One region of the Desulfatibacillum aliphaticivorans DSM 15576 genome, then DNA from elsewhere that is predicted to be linked to it. Evidence: predicted binding sites of a transcription regulator. Region 1 holds the regulator's gene; the other holds the start of a gene.
What was found. The regulator sigma-54, encoded in region 1, starts transcription at its own class of promoters, with help from an activator protein. The targets are predictions, from matches to a motif close to TNTGGCACANTTTCTGCTNT.

Region 1 (6,347 bases):
ACCCGGTGAGCGATGCTGCGCAACGGCTCCAAAACCTGCTTTTCCAGGCGAATGCCCTCAAGGAGCCCTTTGTCCTTGGACAGGGGATGCTGGCGCCGGGTTTCCGAGTATCGCCGAATCAAGGTGTCTTCGTCCGATTCCAGAAAAATGATTTCAAAGGCGTAGCCCTGGTCTTCCAGATCCTTGAAAACGTTTTCAAAACGGGAGACAAAGCCTTTTTCCCGCAGATCCATAACAAAGGCGAATCGCGTCACCTCGGACACGGTTTGGTTCTGCAATTCCAGAAACTTGGGCAGCAAGGCCACGGGCAGGTTGTCGACGCAAAAGAATCCCGCATCCTCAAGGGCCGCCAGGGCCGTGCTTTTACCGGACCCGGACAGACCCGTGATGATGACGATTTTAAGGCGTTCCACGATTAGAACTCCTGATCCACTTCTCCGATGGCTTGAGCGACCTCCTGGGGGGAGTCGCAACCCATCAAGCGTTTGCGGAACTCTTCGTTACGTAAAAGCCGTGAAATCTGAGCCAGCATGGTGAGATGCAGCCCGGCGGAGTCCGTCGGGACCGCCAAAAGGAAGAAAATATTGGTGGGTTTTCCGTCGATGGATTCAAAATCCACCCCCTGCCGGCTGATGCCGAAACCCAGATGGAGTTTGCTCAACTCCCTCATTTTACCGTGGGGAATGCCGATTCCGTTCCCCACGCCGGTGCTTCCCAGGCGCTCTCTATCCAGCAGCACCCGGACCATATCCTCAACCTTGACCCCGGCGGCTTGGGCCACCGGGGCTGCCAGTTCCTCTATAATCCCCTTCTTATCCCGGGCCTGCAGATCGCACAGCATGCACTCGGGAGTGATGTTATCAAGAATTTTCATAAATTAAATCGCTTCGCAACCTATTCTACATCATGGGCTCGATGAGGCCCAGGTTGTTTCCTCTTCTCCGGTAAAGCACGTTTACCTGGCCTGTTTTTGCGTTAGTGAACACCATAAACTGATTGTCCACCAACTCCATTTGCAGTACGGCTTCTTCCACATCCATGGGTTTGTAATCGATGGTTTCCACACGGATGGTTGTCTCTAGAGGTTCGTCGTCCGATTCCAAAGCGCTAATGGCGCCCTCCTCTCTCAGGCGGGCCTTGCCCCGGGACGCGTCCCGGCGCTTTCGGACTTTTTGCTTTCCCTTTTTAATTTGTTTTTCCAGCTTATCCAATACCTTGTCTATGGAGGTATACATGTCGCCGGTCTCTTCCTTTCCATTTATCGTGAGCCGGTCGCCCGCCACATTGATTTCCGCAATGTGGCGATGCTTCTCCACAGTCAATACCACGTTTGCCTCGGCCGGATTGTCCAGGTACTTGTCAAACCTGTCCAATTTTTCGCTAGCATAATCTCTCAAAGCGTCGGAGGGATCCAGGTTTTTAAAAGTAACCGATGTGTGCATAGGAACAACCTCCCTTATTTCGGTTGCGCGGGCTTAGCCCGCTTGTTGTACCAGCCGGCCTTGTTCCTGACCGGCTTCAAAGTAAACCCTTTTAAGCAAGGATTTGGGGCATTTGGCCGATGCCTGTTAAATGGTTGAATTAGATTTCTTTAGACTCCTTTTCAAAGGGACAACTAGGTTAACAAATTCGCCGTCAGGCCAGTTTCTTGCGCTTGCTGGAAGGAAGAATCCCCAGCATCTCGCGGTATTTGGCTACTGTACGGCGGGCGATCTGAATATTGTTATCCTCCAGCATGGAGGCTATCTTGTCGTCGGAATACGGCTTTTTCGGATTTTCGCCCTTGATGATCTGCAAAATCCGCTCTTTCACGCTGGCCGAAGCAATGGCGCCGCCGTTCACCCTATTGATGGAGCTGTTGAAAAAGTATTTCAGTTCGAAAATCCCCTGGGGCGTGTGGGCGTACTTATTGGTGGTGACCCGGCTGATGGTGGACTCATGCATCTCGATGTCCTCGGCCACGTCCCGCAGCACCATGGGCTTTAGGTGGGCGATGCCCTTTTCCAAAAACGGCCTTTGGAATTTCACGATGCTTTCCATGACCTTATAGATGGTGCGCTGCCTTTGGTGGATGCTTCGGATAAGCCAGGCCGCGGACCGCAGCTTGCCCTGGACGTAATTTTTCGTCTCTTCGGGCAGATTGGCTTCTTTTTGCAGAGCCTGCTTGTAAAAGTTGCTCACATGCAGCTTGGGCAGGCCGTCGTCGTTCAGGACGATTTCAAAATTGTCCCCGACCTTATATACGAAAATATCGGGTACAATGTAATGCGGCTCTTCGTCGGAAAACTGGCGGCCCGGCTTGGGCTCCAGACCCATGATAAGGCGGACGGCGGCAAGCACGTCGTCCATGGAGATGCGCAAGGCCGAAGCAATGGCCTTGTAGTTTTTATTTTGCAGGTGATTGAGGTAATTGCAGACAATCTGCTCCAGCACCGGATCTTTGATCTGAAGGTGGCGAATCTGGATCATGAGGCATTCGCTCAGATTGCGTGCGCACACGCCCACCGGATCCAGGGTATGCATTTGCTCCAGGACCTTTTCCACCAGTTCGGGCTCTTCTCCCATGGCCAGGGCGATTTCCTCAACCGTGGCGTCCAGGTATCCGTCTTTGTTCAGGTTGCCGATAATCATCTCTCCGACTTCCTGGTCTTTGGAATCGGAAAACTTCAACATGAGCTGCCACAAAAGATGCTCGGACAAGGATTCCTTACGCGCTATGAAGCTCTCGTATTTGGGCGCCTCCCTTTCTTCGCTTTCAAACACCGCAGGCCCGGGAGCGCTGTATTCGTCCATGTAGTTGGACCAATCCACGTCATCCGGCGTGCGTTCTTCTATGACCACTTCCTTTTCTTCGGGCGGAGCCGCCTCTTTGGCGGCCAAATCCATGGGGTCGTCTCTTCTGTTGTCCCCCATATCTTCGTCAGCCCCCCCGGACTCGTCCCCCTCTTCAATGGCGGCGTTCTGCTCCATCTCCTGCTGGATAACGTCCAATAACTCCAAATGGGACAATTGCAGCAGCTTGATCGCCATCTGCAACTGGGGCGTCATGATGAGTTGTTGGGCCAGACGCAGTTGCTGTCGTAGTTCCAGTGCCATTATTATCCTGACTGCCTGATTATTATGCTAATTTTTTTTTCTCGGGGGATGTGACGAGCTTCATCCCGTGCATGTTCTATGCCAAAAGACTATCACAGAGTGAATCCCTCGCCAAGATAAAAACGCTTGGCCACCTCGCTGGAGGCGATTTTTTCCGGCGAACCCGATTCAATCACGGCGCCATGATTTAAAATATAAGCAGTATCGCAAACTTTTAAAGTCTCTCTGACGCTGTGATCCGAAATTAAAACCCCGATCCCACGCTCCGTCAAATGCTTAATGATATTCGATATGTCAATGACGGCCAAGGGGTCTATGCCGGCGAAAGGCTCATCCAAAAGCATGAACAAAGGCTCTGTGGCCAAGGCCCGGGCGATTTCCAGCCGCCTTCTTTCACCGCCGGACAAAAGATAGGCCTTCCGGTCCGCAAGACGGCTGATTCCCAGCTCGTCCATGAGCCCGGCGGCCTTTTTCTCCCGGCCGGACCGGGATAACCTGCCCACCTCCAGGATGGCCATGATGTTGTCCCGCACGCTCAACTTGCCGAACACCGAGCTTTCCTGGGGAAGGTAGCCCAGGCCCTTTCGGGCCCGCACGTACATGGGATCGTCCGTCAGATCCCGCCCGTCCAGAAGAACCTTGCCTCCGTCAGCCTGAATCATGCCCACAGCCATATAAAAGGTGGTGGTCTTGCCGGCGCCGTTGGGGCCCAGCAGCCCGGTCACGGCGCCGCTGGCCACCTCCATGGTCACATGATCCACGGTCATCTTGTTATTGTAGACCTTCACCAGGTCTTCCAAAAGCAAGGTCGCCATGCGCTATTCGCCTTCCTTGGCCGGTTTATCCTTGTTTTCCTCGGATTTTTCCGGAAAAAACTCCGCCTGCACCCCGCCTTCAAAGGTCAACAGGCCGTCCTTGCTTCGGGTGATGATTTCGCCGCTTACCGTGTTTTTTCCCGAAACCACTTTGGCGGGACCGCCGGTCAGCACCAAATCGCCCGTCTTCTGCAAATACAGAGCCTCGTCCGAATGGGAGGTGAAAGCCTCGTTGACAATCTCCACGTTCCCCAGGGCCTGGATTTTTTTCAAGGATTGGGAGGCGGGAAGGCCGCTTTGGACATCGTTTTGCTCCTTTTCCCCCACGTACCAAATTGTCAACTCATTGGCTTTGATGGTGGTCTTGCCTTGCGTCGCGACCACATCCATGGAAAACCAGGCCTTATTCTCTTCCTGATTGGTCACCAGTTTCTGCGCCTTTATTTTGATCGGCCCTTTGGACAGGTCGAACCCGGCCAAAGCCGCCTGATCCGGAGTTTGGGCGCTATTGTCGGCCCACAAAGGCCCCAGGGAGCAGACACAGGCAAAAACGGTAAGCAGAAAAATCTTAATAATGCTTGGCAACAAGCGTTTGTGATTGATGTTCGACATATCAGGAGCCTCCAAGGATAGCGACTACGTTTCCACGAAATTCCGCCTGTTTGTTTTTAAGGTCATATTGCATGGAATCCGCCGTCAAATAAACTGACGGGCCTTTGATTCGCACCCGTCCCGGCGAATAAAGCGACTGTTTTTCATTGGAGTATTCCAATTTGTCGCTGGTCAGGGAGTACGGCTTGTTCGTCGCCTCCACAGCGTGCTTGAGCATGAAGTCATGGGTGAAAAAGTTGACCTCGCCGTATTTGGCCGTCACCTTGGTTTCGGACTTGTCTGCGCCGTATAACATGATGCCGAGATTGTAGAAGCGGCCGCTTTTCCCTAGTTCCGTCAATTCAGCGGAGGCCGCATCCAGCATCCATTCCAGTTTTCCGTCCCTGACCGCCTCGTGGTGGAGTTTGGTCAGCACCATGCCGCCGTCCTCTGATATTTCGGTTTTCTCCACAGTGGTCTGCCCCCCGTCATCCTTCATGTAGAGGCGCCCCACCATGGGGCCGATTATCAAAGCGATCAAGAAGCCCGCCATCAAGTAGATGATGCTAGACTGCAACCTGTTTCTGCGTTTCATCCCATAATCCCTTGGCTTTCAGGATTCCCTCGCAAACTTCCCGTACTGCACCGCGGCCGCCGGGTTTGGTCGTGACCAGCCTGGCGGCATTTATCACGTCTGGATGGGCGTCCGCCACAGCCACGCCCACGCCGACCTTGGACATGATGCCCATGTCCGGTATGTCGTCGCCCACAAAGGCCATGCGTTCAGGCGGAACCTTCATATCCCGGCTGATTTGCTCTATGAGCAGGGACTTGTTTTTCACGCCGTCCCAAAGATGCGTAATGCCCAGGTTTTCGCACCTTTTGGCAAGCGCTTTGGAACTGCGCCCCGTCACAATGCCGGTGACGATTCCAGCCAGTTGAAGCATGCGGATTCCCAGGCCGTCCTTCACGCTGAAGGTCTTGATTTCTCCGCCGTCGTCCCCGTAAGTGATGGACCCGTCCGTCAGCACGCCGTCCACGTCCAGGAGCAAGACATCCACCTGTTCGAGGACATCCCAGTTTTCAGCCGCTCTATCCGGCATGGTTCGTCCCTTCTCCGGGATCGCTCCCGGGCGGAATTCAGGAGGCTGCTTTCCTGATAGCCAATAATTGGGGCAAAATGCTTTCCAGCATTTCCATAGTCAATGAGTTGGGGCCGTCGCACAGGGCTTTGTCCGGGTCCGTATGCACTTCGAAAAAGACCCCGTCCACCCCCGCGGCCGCCGCCGCCCGGGCCAGCAAGGGAACATAGGACCGATCCCCGCCGGAGCAGTTTCCCAGGCCTCCGGGCATTTGCACGCTGTGGGTGGCGTCAAAAACCACGGGAAAGCCCAGATCCCGCATAATGCTGAAATTCCTGAAATCCACCACCAGATTGTTATATCCAAAGCTGCTGCCGCGCTCTGTGAGCATGATGCGCTCGTTGCCCGTGGACAGAACCTTGCCCGTCACGTGCTTCATATCCCAGGGGCCTACGAACTGGCCTTTTTTCACGTTAACGGGCTTGCCGCTATTGCCCGCGGCCGTCAAAAGATCGGTCTGCCGGCACAGAAACGCGGGAATCTGCAGGATATCAAGAACCTCGGACGCCGGCCCCACCTGATCCGGGGAATGCACATCGGAAATCACCGGCAACCCAAGCCGGGACTTTACCTTGCCCAGGATAGCCAGCCCTTGCTCCAGGCCGGGGCCGCGAAAAGAATCTATGGACGTGCGATTGGCCTTGTCAAAAGAAGCCTTGAACACAAAGTTGACGTCCATGTCCCGGACGATTCCCTTTATGCG
Region 2 (6,347 bases), on a different contig from region 1:
GGCGGCGGAAAGCTACACCGAACCCACTGAACTCTACCGCATCGCCAGGGATCGAGGCATGAATCTGGTGACCATTACGGATCACAATTCCATAGGCGGCGCCCTTGAAATCGCCCATCTGCCAGGAACCTTTATCAGCGAGGAAGTGACATCCTACTTCCCTGAAGACGGGTGCAAAGCCCATGTCCTCGTGTACGATATCACCGAAGGTCAGCACCAGGAAATCAGCCTCATCCGCAAGAACATCTACGATCTGGTCAAATACCTCCGGGAGCAGGAGTTGCTGCACGCCATCGCCCATCCCCTGTTTCCCATCAACGACCGGCTTACGCCCCAGCACGTGGAAAAATTTCTGGTGCTCTTCAATATCCTGGAGGCCAACGGCGCACGGGACGTGCTCCAGAACCAGTTCATCAAAAATCTGGTGAACGGGCTGACCAAAGAAAAACTGGAGGAGCTGGCTGACAAGCACAATTTGGAGCCTTGCGGAAAAGCGCCCTGGAAAAAGCAGTTGATCTCAGGCTCCGACGACCATTCCTCCCTGACCATAGCCGCCGCCTACACTCAGGTGGAATGCGACCTGGACGACAAAAACTCTTTTTTGCGGGAGATTGCGGCGGGAAGGGCCGTGCCAGGCGGCAATACTTCCGAGCCCAAAACCCTGGCGCACAATATCTACAGCATCGCCTTTCAATACTATAAACAAAAATTCAGCCTGGACCGCTTTGTGGAAGGGGAGGTGCTGACCAAGTTCATTGATCAGGTCATGAGCCCCTGCCCCGCCGGCGTAGAACCGGATGCAGGGTTTGTGGATCGACTCAAAGGCCTTTTCCATAATTCGCGAAAAGGCCGTTTTTTTAAGGCCGAGCCCCAAAACCTGCAGGAAATGCTTCAAATGGAAGCCCGGAAAGTCATCCTGAACAACTCGGCCATGTACAGGCTGGTCAAGGACCCCTCCCCTCCGCCCATCCAGAAGCCCGAGGTGTGGTTCCGCTTCGTCAACAAAATGAGCGAAACCGTGCTCAAGGCATCGGCCGACAAGGCCCTGGACAAACTCTCCACAGGCAACTTCTTCGACCTCTTCCATATGCTGGGCTCGGCGGGGTCGCTATACACCATGCTCTCCCCCTACCTGGTGGCCTGGGCGGTGTTCGCCAACGGCAGAAACATGGTCCGCAACTGCAAGCTCCATTTTGCGCCGGACAACAAAAGCGTATCCAAGCCGGAGGTCCGCATGGGCCATTTTACGGACACCCTGCACGAGATCAACGGGGTGGCCCTGACCCTGAACATGCAGATAGACATCGCCAGGAAAAACGAAATCCCCCTGACCATGATCACCTGCGGCCCGGAAAACGGCAAGCCCGGCGTCAAGCACTTCAAGGCGGTGGGAGAATTCGGCCTGCCCGAATACCAGGAAATCAAGCTGTACTACCCGCCTCTCATGGAGATGATCGATTACTGCTACGAAAACAACTTCACCCACATCCATTCGGCCACTCCAGGCCCCATCGGCCTGGCCGCCCTGGCCATTGCAAGGGTGCTCAAGCTGCCCATCTACGGAACTTACCACACAGCCCTGCCCCAGTACGCGAGCCTCATCACCGGCGATCCCAATATGGAGGAACTGGGCTGGAAATACATCGTCTGGTACTACGACCAAATGGACAAAATCTACGTGCCTTCCAGGGCCACGGGCGCGGAGCTGGCGGAAAAAGGCATTTCCAAAAACAAGATCAAATTCTACGAACGCGGCATAGACATTGACCGGTTTCATCCCAGAAACCGCAACGGGTTTTACAATTCCCATTTCAACCTGGACGATTCCATCACCAAGCTCCTGTACGTGGGCCGGGTTTCCAAGGAGAAGAACCTGCCTTTCCTGGCAGAAACATTCAAGGAAATGCGCCGCGTAAACGACAAGCTGCATCTTATCGTGGTGGGCGACGGCCCTTATCTCAAGGAGATGAAGCAGGTCCTGCAAGGGGAAAACGCCACATTCACCGGCTACCTCCAGGGCAATGACCTGGAACAGGCATACGCCTCGGCCGACGTTTTTGTGTTCCCCTCCACCACCGACACCTTCGGCAACGCCATCCTGGAAGCCCAGGCCTCGGGCGTGCCCGTGGTGGTCTCGGACGAAGGCGGCCCCAGGGAAAACTGCGTGTCCGGCAAAACCGGGTTTATCGTGCCTTCTCACGACGCCGCAGCGTTCAAAGAAGTGGTGCTCAAGCTGGCATCGGACCCGGAGCTCAGAAAGCAAATGGGCCTGGACGCCAGGGACTACATGCAGAGGCATTCCTTTGAATCCAAATACATGGAGCTCTGGGAAAGCTACGGGAGGGCTGCCTGATTATGGCGACTGCAAAAAATATTTTCGGAGGAATCAGGATCGCCGCGGGCGTTTTCAAGGGAATCAGCCCGGGGCAATTGATCATCCAGTTCACCAACAAGTGCAATGCGACCTGCCCCCAGTGCGGCATGAACAAGGGAAACAAGTTTTCCCGCTCCACACTGGATATGGACGAGTGCAAACGCATTATCGACGCGGCGGCGGTCAAGGGCGTCAAAGCCCTTTCGTTCACCGGCGGCGAGCCTCTCCTGTACCTGGACGAAGTCGCGGAGCTGCTAAAGCACGCGGGGCAAGCGGGAATCGAATACACGCGCACAGGCACCAACGGCTTCTTTTTCGCCAATCCCGGCAGCCCGAATTTTGAGGACAGAGTAAAAAAAGTAGCCGACGCCCTGGCTGACACGCCCTTGCGCAACTTCTGGGTGAGCGTGGACTCCCACGTTCCGGACTATCACGAGAAAATGCGCGGCTTCCCCGGCCTGGTGGAAGGCATGGAAAAGGCCATCCCCATTTTTCAGGAGCGCGGCATTTATCCTTCGGCCAACCTGGGCATCAACCGAAACACGGGGGGCGATTCCACAACCTCGCTGTTCATCCCGCCTGCAATCAAGGACGGCCAAACCAGCGAAACCGTCCTGTTTTACACGGGGTTTAAAAAGGCCTTTGAACACTTCTATCGTTTCGTGAACGACCTGGGATTCACCATGGTCAATACCTGCTATCCCATGAGCATCAATGAAGAGGAAAGCGAAAGCCTGAGCGCGGTTTACGCCGCCACGTCCACGGAAAATATCACGGGATTCACCCCCCTGGAAAAATCCCTGCTGTTCAAGGCCCTGGCCGAAACCATCGGCAAATACAGGCCGGTCATCCGCATCTTCTCGCCGGTGACCTCCCTCAAGGCCCTCCAGGGAGACTATTCCAACGGCCATAAGGAATCCCGCCCCTGCCTGGGCGGCATCGACTACTTTTTTGTGGACGCGGAAGACGGCAATACCTATCCCTGCGGATTCCGCGGCAAAGACAACATGGGCAAGTTCTACGACCTGGATATGAAAAACATCAACCGCAACGCAGCTTGCAGGCTGTGCGACTGGGAATGCTTTCGGGACCCCTCCGAGCTTTTCTGGCCCTTTATGCAAATGGCCCGGCATCCCATCACCCTGGCCGGCCAGTGGATGGAGAACACGACCTCCCTCAAGAACTGGTTCAAGGATCTGGCCTACTACCGCGCCTGCGGATACTTTAACGGACGGGAAGAGCCCAATTACATCAAAATGGCCAAGTTCGCCAAACCCATTTGGCAACCGGCTTTGTATTAATGCCTCTGCCAAAACAATAGCAGGGCTGGCCAAGGCAGGCAGCGTTGGTAAAAAACACTACGCCATAGCAGCCTGAAAGGTTTCCCTTGTTGGGTTTCGCGGGGCTCTACCTAAACCAATTTTTATTTATAAAGACAGTAGGTTGAGTAGAGTGAGTACGGTATTAGAAAGGCCCTTCGGTTGAATCTGCTATTAAGGACGCTCGAAGCCTGGAGGGATTCAAACGAAACCCAACAAAAGGAACTCGACCAAAACCGTCAGACCGCCCATTGATCCCAATTCCAATAATCATTCCCGGTCGCACCTTTTGGCCTCCGGCCCCAGACAAATAAAAACCTTGCCTGGGCTACCCTTTCCAAAGATCGGCCCAGTTCGCCCCAGTCCATTCGCGTTGGAGCCTTTCCCGGCCGCGCTAATGCCTCTTGCATTGCATGCCAGGGCTGGCCGCGGTGAGGAAATGCGTCAGTTTGAAAACAATGCGCACCGGCGCATTTATTCTTTTTCTGGTTTTCCTATATTTTGGTTTTACAGATTGTAAACTCTTTCAACATGCCACTCACTTCGCCTGCGTCCGCCCGGTTGCACACCAAAAGGCCTTTTCATATTAATATCAAATTATTAACCTCATAACTGGTCTCAATTCATTCCTGGCACAAGCGTTGCTCAACGAGTGGTTAACTGCTTCGCCAAGGCCCGGTGACAGTTTTGCTTATCCAAAACCGGGCGCAGCGTTCAAACTAATACAAAAAGGAGAGCCGCCATGGAATGGATGAGTCTTTACAAGCAGAAGCTGACCACTGCAGAAGAAGCCATGTCCCACATCAAATCAGGAGAGAACATCACCTTTTCAGGCGCAAACAGCGCTCCTCCGGACCTGGTCAACGCCTTGTGCAAACGCTATCAGGAACTGGAAAACGTCACCTTGTGGTCCGGGCTGTTGATGTATCCTTTTGAATTCCTGAAAAGGGAATACAAGGGGCATTTGAACTACATCACCACTTTTTACGGGCCCGTGGAAAGGATGTTCGCCGCGGAAAAAAACACGGAGAATTTTTCCTTTCATTTCTCCAACGCGGATAAAGCCTGCTACGGCGTGGCGGATTGGGATTATCTCATGTGCGAAGTGTCTCCGCCGGACTCCAAGGGCTATATGAGCTTCGGCCCCACAGGCATCTACCACAACGGGTTCATGCGCGATCTTGTGAAAAAGGTGGTCGTCCAGGTGAATGATCAATGCCCGTACGTTAACGGCGTGGAAAACGTCATCCACGTGAGCGAGGTGGACGCCATTGTGGAAAGCAGCCACCCTATCCCCGAAATGCCGGAAATCAAAATCGGCGAAGCGGAAATGAAGATAGGCCAGTTGATCGCCGAGCAGGTTCCGGACCGGGCCACAATCCAGATTGGAATCGGCGGGGTGGCCAACGCCGTGGGCCACTTTTTGGACCACAAAAAGGACCTGGGCATACACACGGAATTGCTTACGGATTCCATGGTGGACCTTGCCGAGCGGGGCGTCATCACCAACCGGGCCAAGAACTTCCACCACGGCAAAGGGCTTATCGGCGGATTATGCATCGGCTCCAAAGCCACTTATGAGTTCATCGACCGGAACCCCACATTGACTTTCGCCCCGGTCTACTATGTGAACAACCGCCAGAACATCGCCCGGAACGATAACTTCATATCCATCAACAACGCCTTGTCCGTGGACCTCACCGGCCAGGTGGCCTCCGAGTCCATCGGGTTTTCCATGTACAGCGGAACCGGCGGCCAGGCGGACTTTGTCCGTGGCGCCACCCAGTCCATGGGCGGTAAATCCTTCATCGCCCTCAAGTCGACGTACAAGGGGCGCGACGGCCAGTTGCAATCCCGGATCGTTTCCGTCTTTGCTCCGGGCACCGCCGTCACCAGCGTCCGGGCCGACGTCATGTACATAGTGACCGAGTTCGGCATCGCCTATTTGTGGCAAAAAACCACGTCCCAACGGGTGCAGGCCATGATCTCCATCGCCCATCCCGACTTCCGGGAGCAACTGGAAAGGGACGCTGTGCAGTTCGGATTGTTATAGATTGTTCGATTTACATTTTTGAGTGCTAATTTGATAAATCAGCCCTGGCAAAGCAATATCTTGCCAGGGCTGGAATTTGATGAGGAATTGCTCCGGTGCAATGCGGGGCGCCTCGGCGTACTGAAGCCCCTATTTTTGTTGGGCTTTGCGGAGTTCGAACCCAACAAAGGGAACATGCTCCATTTTTGTCGGGTCGCTTCGCACGAGGCTTCAGAATTCTTTATCATTTCAAGTAGATCCAGAACCCTAAAATTCCAAACTTATCCCTGAAAGCTCCGCATGACCCGACCTACGTCTCGATGGATGCGCTGTTTCCGCCTGACTTGCTCTCGCGCGCAGCGTCATTTTAAAGTTTTGATCAAACTTTTTCAAAAGTTTGCCGCCGGAGGCGCTTTTAATCTTTTTTTGCAGTTCTTCTTTTTTACTGTTCCTTGTTCAAGGCTTTAGCTTTGGCGTTGCGCATCTGGTAACGGGCCTGGCCGGAGAGCACTACTTTGCGCAGGCGCAGGGATTTCGGAGTAACCTCCACCAGTTCGTCTTCCTTGATAAAATGCAGGGCTTGCTCCAAAGTCATTTTTTTCACCGGCGTGAGGGTGACGGC

Region 2: a site for sigma-54 is predicted at 4,322-4,341, ahead of G491_RS0125325 (acetyl-CoA hydrolase/transferase family protein). Genes of this name have one in related genera too.

The regions. Positions count from the first base shown of each region.
Region 1 covers NZ_AUCT01000001.1:24,840-31,186, forward strand. The annotation lists gene rapZ (RNase adapter RapZ) at 1-413, opposite strand, end outside; gene G491_RS0100130 (PTS sugar transporter subunit IIA) at 416-874, opposite strand; gene hpf (ribosome hibernation-promoting factor, HPF/YfiA family) at 900-1,442, opposite strand; gene rpoN (RNA polymerase factor sigma-54) at 1,636-3,096, opposite strand; gene lptB (LPS export ABC transporter ATP-binding protein) at 3,189-3,911, opposite strand; gene G491_RS0100150 (LptA/OstA family protein) at 3,915-4,523, opposite strand; gene lptC (LPS export ABC transporter periplasmic protein LptC) at 4,525-5,043, opposite strand; gene G491_RS0100160 (KdsC family phosphatase) at 5,069-5,605, opposite strand; gene kdsA (3-deoxy-8-phosphooctulonate synthase) at 5,643-6,347, opposite strand, start outside.
Region 2 covers NZ_AUCT01000043.1:30,440-36,786, reverse strand. The annotation lists gene G491_RS0125335 (glycosyltransferase) at 1-2,353, shown strand, start outside; gene G491_RS0125330 (radical SAM protein) at 2,356-3,675, shown strand; gene G491_RS0125325 (acetyl-CoA hydrolase/transferase family protein) at 4,436-5,746, shown strand; gene typA (translational GTPase TypA) at 6,168-6,347, opposite strand, start outside.